Regions from separate parts of the Lysinibacillus sp. NPDC093197 genome, predicted to be linked through region 2. Evidence: riboswitches for the same ligand, from Rfam matches in the RefSeq annotation. Region 2 holds a riboswitch; the other holds the start of a gene.
What was found. Region 2 has a riboswitch for thiamine pyrophosphate ahead of thiW (energy coupling factor transporter S component ThiW). Riboswitches for the same ligand answer to the same signal wherever they lie in the genome.
Positions count from the first base shown of each region.

Region 1 (3,218 bases), on a different contig from region 2:
TTTCATTTGAGCGGTATATTCAAATTAATTATTTAGATAAAATCACTGCGGCAGCAAATATTCGTTTATTCCATTTATCAAATGGACAGTTTGAACTGCGTCGTTCCGATCGGTTAGAGAAACATGCGAAGCAAAGTGGGCTTGGGTTGGATGTCTATGATGCGTATACAGATCAATTAAGAGATGTCAAAACATTATCAGGTGGGGAGAAGTTTAATGCATCATTAAGTCTTGCATTAGGTATGGCCGATGTAATTCAAAGCTTCCAAGGTAATATTCGTATTGAAACAATGTTTATTGACGAGGGCTTCGGTTCATTGGATGAGGAAGCGTTAAATAAAGCGATTGATACGCTAATTGATTTACAAGACTCTGGAAGAATGATTGGTGTTATTTCACATGTAGCCGATTTAAAGGCTGCTATGCCGGCAGTATTACACGTTGAAAAAACGTTGAGCGGACATAGTACAACACATTTTGAAGTAAAATAAGTGCCAGTCACTCAAACAATTCTGAATTCTTAGGGCACTGGGAGTAGGGTTAGACCCCAAAAAAGTGCCAGTCACTCAAACAATTTATGTATAACAAAGTAAAAACCTACGAAGCCTCCTGCGGCTTACAGATTGTTGCGCCGCAGGAAAGCGAAGTGGGTTTTTACGTTATAGGAGCCCATTGGCTATTATTTTTTGTGTGTCGTTACGTTTGGAGTTGTTCCTTTTTTTGCTGCGACCACTTTTTTGACAATCGGAATAACGATGGGCGCTAATTTTATAGCAGTTTTAACTACTTTCGATACTTTCATGAATACGACAGCTCCTTAGTACTAAATTTTAACGAATAACTCGTACAGCTTGGACAATATTCCAAATGACTATGCCTAACGAAACGAGTAAATAAATACCAAAAGATACAAACCATATGATAATAAATGTATTCCCATTAGACGAAGGATCAAACGTGTTTAATGACATAGTAGAAAATATAAAGACGATAAAGAAAATGATACCAAAGACAAACGGTATTAAATGAGAAATAAGTGCTTTGATGGAGTGTCTCTTGACATCGCTATCTTTTGACACGAAATAAACGATTAACGGAACGATAAATGGTGCAAAAAAAATACTGAGATAACTAAAGGCAGATAAAATTTTTGGATTCTCCATAGTAGTCCCTCCTTTTTAATTATTTACGCATAGAAAACTCGAAAGTTTCAAAAAAATTAATGTTGAAAAGGTTGTAATTGCAAAAGTGTTTGCGTACAATGAGGGTGTTCAACAAAAAAATTAGATGTAACGACCACAAGGGGAGCTGATGATGTCAGCTGAGACTGGGCACGTAATGCCTTTACTCTTCGAACCTGTAAGTTAACGCTTGCGTAGGGATGTGGATAGAAACCGACACTTTTACGATGTGAGGCTCTGTCCTGGCATCGTTTTTTTATGCCGGATTGACATGCATATCAAAATGATTTCTATTCCTGCTCTTGTATCCTACATCGGAACAAAGGAGAGAATAATAATATGGACAAAAAAAGATTACTCATGCTGGTGGAAATTGCAATTTTCGCAGCGGTAGGACTTGTACTCGATCAAATTTCCTTTAAAGTATGGGCACAAGGTGGCTCGGTAAGCTTAGTAATGGTACCAATCATCTTAATAGCATTTCGTTGGGGCCTCTTATCAGGGCTCACAACCGGGCTATTGATTGGTGTTATGCAAACAATGTTTGGTGCTTATATTGTGCACTGGCTTCAAGGATTACTAGATTACGGGGTAGCCTTTACCGTAGTAGGTTTAGCGGCAATCGTTCGTGAACCTGTATTAAAAGCGGCAACAGCTTTAAATAAAAAGAAAATGGCCGTTTATATTGTCATTGGTACGTTGTTAGCTGGATTCCTACGTTATCTTGCGCACACATTTGCAGGTGCAGTATTCTTTGCAGAGTATGCAGGCGAGCAAAACGCATGGATTTATTCAATCATTTACAATGGAACATACATGCTTCCAGCAACAATTTTAACAGCAGTTGTTGCTGTGCTATTATTTACAGCTGCGCCACAATTAATGCAGCGAAAATCTTAAACACTATAAGACTGTCCTAAAAGAGAAAATAGTATGCTAAGTGTTACTTAGTATGCTATTTTTTTTATCATCCAAGGTTTCCATGTTATTTGGTCAATATTTTTTAGTCGAAGAACTTCAAAAAAGGCCTGATTATTATTTGCATGGTACTTATGAAATAATGTTAGCATAGAATAATTAAAGCGTTTGGCGTTATGGACATATAAAGTTATGTTATATTAATGAATAGATATTAGATGAAAGGGACGTTAAAAATGATTGTAAAAACGCAAGAAGAAATTGAAGCCTTTAAAAAAATTGGTCGCATTTGTGCAGAAATTCGTGAGGCAATGAAGGTAGCTACAAAACCGGGTGTGACAACACTTGAATTAGATGAAATTGCAGGCCGCATGTTTGCTGAAGCAGGAGCTATTTCTGGTCCTAAAGGAGAATATGATTTCCCAGGATACACTTGTATTAGTGTCAATGAGGAAGTTGCCCATGGTATTCCAGGACAACGTGTTATACAAGAAGGGGATATTGTAAATATTGACGTATCCGGTTCACTAAATGGCTATTTTGCAGATACAGGTATTTCATTTGTTGTAGGGGAAGGTTACGAGGATAAAGAAAAACTTTGTCACGTAGCAAAAAGTGCCTTTGATCGCGCTATGACAAAAGTAAAAGCAGGTTCTAAATTAAACCAAATTGGGAAAGCTGTAGAGCGTGAAGCTTATGCAAATGATTTAACTGTTATTATGAATTTAACAGGTCATGGATTAGGTCGTTCATTACATGATGAGCCAAACCATATTTTAAATTATTACGATGCTTGGGATTCAACAATTATGAAAGAAGGTATGGTGCTAGCAGTTGAGCCGTTTATTTCTGCGAAAGCAGAACATATCGTTGAAGCTGGTGATGGCTGGACATTTATTACACCTGACAAATCATTAGTTGCCCAAATTGAGCATTCAATTATTGTTACAAAAGATAAACCAATCATTTTAACTTCATTAGATGAAGCATAAAATAGCCAAGTGATAAACAAGGCTAAATGAAAAACCTGCTTACCGATTTATTTTCGGTGAGCAGGTTTTTTTTTGACAAATCGGATACCAACGATTAGGACGCCACATAAAAATAGAGCCGCTGTCG
Region 1 covers NZ_JBIVOH010000010.1:55,438-58,655, reverse strand. The annotation lists gene ACIP9G_RS20495 (AAA family ATPase) at 1-491, shown strand, start outside; gene ACIP9G_RS20490 (hypothetical protein) at 680-802, opposite strand; gene ACIP9G_RS20485 (magnetosome magnetite crystal formation protein family) at 831-1,163, opposite strand; TPP riboswitch at 1,292-1,399, shown strand; gene thiT (energy-coupled thiamine transporter ThiT) at 1,521-2,081, shown strand; gene map (type I methionyl aminopeptidase) at 2,336-3,091, shown strand; gene ACIP9G_RS20470 (hypothetical protein) at 3,139-3,218, opposite strand, start outside.
Region 1: it holds a riboswitch for thiamine pyrophosphate, as region 2 does, so the genes downstream of both, thiT (energy-coupled thiamine transporter ThiT) here and thiW (energy coupling factor transporter S component ThiW) in region 2, are expected to answer to the same signal.

Region 2 (3,218 bases):
GGAATGGGCATGTTAGGTGCCGCTATGTCTCTTGGTTTTATGATTGGACCAGGTATTGGTGGATTCCTATCTAAAGTTAGTTTGCATTTCCCATTTTTTATGGCTGGAGGAGCTGCTATTATTGCCTCTATCCTTTCATTGTTGTTATTACCTTCTACAAAACCAAGTGCAGCTCAGAAAGCACAAAAGCAAGACAATCTCGTGAGGCAGATGGCACGTTCAGTCCAAATGCCATACTTTGTTATGTTGGTTATTATGCTAGTGTTCTCGTTCGGCATCGCCAATTTCCAAACGACATTATCATTATTTGTGACAGACAAATTTAACTACACACCTACTGATATTGCGATCATTTTAACTGTCGGTGGCGCATTTGGTGTTGTTGTGCAAATGTTCATCATAACACCACTCTTTAAACGCTTTGGGGAAATGAAAGTTGTATTAGTCAATTTATTTATTGCTGCTGTAGCTATTTTCCTAATATTATTTGTTTCTGGCTTCGCACTTATTTTAGTTGTCGCAACGATTTTCTCAACGGCAACAACACTGATTCGCCCAGCCGTCAACACACTGATTTCTAAACTTGCTGGCAATGAACAAGGTTTAGCCGCTGGACTTACCAATGCCTATATGAGCCTTGGAAATATGATTGGTCCTGCACTTGCGGGTCTTTTATTCGATTGGAATATGAACAGCCCGTATATATTTGGGGCAATTATTTTAATGACATGCTTCTTACTAGCGCTTATTTGGACATTGAAAAAGGCGCCGCATCTTATGCAGCCTGATGCAAATTAGTCCATTGACAATTATTTGTAATATGGTACATTTATTATCGAAAAATTAAATCGTTTAACACCACTAGGGGAGTCTTTACAAGGCTGAGACGTATATGCTCATATACGGACCCTTTGAACCTGATCTAGTTCACACTAGCGGAGGGAAGTGGCGACGCTTGCTTTCGTGTAATTTAAAATGCAAGGCCGCTTCCTTTCGTGACAAGGAAGCGGCTTTTTTGTATTCATTAGACAGTGCTATCGGTGATTTTGCGAGGTCTACCGGCGATTTGTCCGGTTTTATCGGCGATTTCGGAAGTGCTATCGGCGATTTGTCACATTTTACCGGCGGTTCACTGGGTTCTATCGGCGATTCATCGCACAAAACTAAAAGGAGTATCTATCATGTCTATTCGAAAACTAACTACGATGGCTTTATTAGTAGCTATTGCAGTAGCAGGTTCTATTTTTGTCTCCATTCCAACTGGCATTGCACGTGCTTATCCTGTACAACATGCGATCAACGTCATCTGTGCCATTCTATTAGGTCCTATGCCTTCCATCGTCGTTGCTATAGTTACATCATTGATTCGTATTTTAACAGGCACAGGCTCTCTTTTAGCGATTCCTGGAAGCGTCATCGGTGCGGCATGTGCAGCCTTTGCTTATAAATACAGTCGCAACTACTGGCTTGCTGGTATTGGTGAAGTATTTGGCACTGGTATCCTTGCCTCATTAGTCGCTGTACCATATGCGCAGTTATTAATGGGAACGTCCGTAGGAGCATTATTTTTTATGCCTGCATTTTTTACATCTAGTTTAATTGGGGCATTTCTTGGTATTATGATTGCTAGCAGTCTAAAGAAAACCGCATCGCATCTTCTTATTACGAAGTAGCTATGTTTATAAAAAAAACGATAGCACACGCTTTTAGCAATGTGCTATCGTTTTTTTAATTAAGAGCGTTTTTTCATCCCTTTTAATAACTGTGCAACGTTCGTGTCTTCCGACTGTACAGTTGCTTCTTCTACAGACTTTTCTTTTTGTTTATGCCTTGTTATGAAGCTCCAGCCAAAGCGTCGAATCGTAATATCTACGAAGAATAATAGCATCCCCGTTAATAATAACCATGTTGCAATATTTTGGCGCTCTGCTCCTTTGTTAGTGAACTTACGGAACACATCTTGTGGTTCTTTCAAGACAGAGCCACCAGTTTGCTTCGTTAGTTGCTCGACAAGTGTTTCATTCACTGGACGTAATTCATATTCTGCACTGTACGGTACGCTTAGTCCAGCCTGGTAAATCGCCTGTTCTTCGTCAGCAATACGGAAAAAAATCAACCCTGGTTTAGCTTGGACGACTGCACGTACTTGCGAAGCAGAAATCGTTTCAAGCTGCAAATCAAGCTCCTCGCCAGATTCATCAACAGCGACAATATCTAAAAAGGCAGCTTCATTTGTCGGGTCCGTGATGATAAATGAGCCATCTGTATCAAGACGTACATCATAGGCTACATCATTATAACTTGGTAGCATTTGCGAAATGATTGTTTGCCAAAATGATCCCCATCCTTGCCATCTTGCCCAGTCACCAGCCCATTTCCCTGTCGAATCTGATGTGAAAGCGAAAGTTTTACCAAGTCCATATTGCCATTGAGCCAATACAGGGTCTTCCTTCTCGCTTTCGGCAATCACAGCAGCTCCCTGCTTCGCTGTCGTACCAATATATGCATTCATTTGTGGCACACCATTTGCAAAGAGTGCATTCCATCCAGTTGCATTATAAATTGTAGGGTAAAATGGATTGTCTTCTATATAAGTACGGGAAATCATGGCTGTCTCACGTGATAAAATTGAAGGAATTGTTTGTTCATCAATGACATCATAAAAACGACCACTACCCATTTCACTTAATGACTGTAGTAAGTTGCCATCTGCATCTTGTCCAATCGCCACTGTAGAAAGTGTAATCCCTTGTTCTTTACCATTTTCAATTAAATCCTCATAATTGCCTGATTGCGACTGTCCATCAGTTAATAAAATAATATGCTTCCTCTGCAATTTTAAATCTGCCAAACTATCATATGCCGCTGCAAGTGAACTATATATTTCCGTACCACCACCTGGAGTTACCGATAAAATCGTATCGACTGCTTCCTCTTTATTACCAAGCGGTCCAGTTTCAATGATTTCCCAAGGACGATCATCAAAGGCAATAAACCCAAGCGTATCCTCATCGCGTAACATTTCAACTGATCGTGCGGCCGCTTCTTTCGCTAGCTCTAATTTTGAGCCATACATACTTCCTGAACGGTCAAGTACGATGACAAGTCCTAGCGATGGCAATTGCTCTTTACCCTTTATCTCCATCTCAACAGGTAATAATGTTTCAATCGGCGTTTTAAAATAGCCACCCAAGCCGAAGCTATTTTCACCGCCGACC
Region 2 covers NZ_JBIVOH010000008.1:195,067-198,284, reverse strand. The annotation lists gene ACIP9G_RS18910 (MFS transporter) at 1-798, shown strand, start outside; TPP riboswitch at 854-961, shown strand; gene thiW (energy coupling factor transporter S component ThiW) at 1,182-1,673, shown strand; gene ACIP9G_RS18900 (VWA domain-containing protein) at 1,733-3,218, opposite strand, start outside.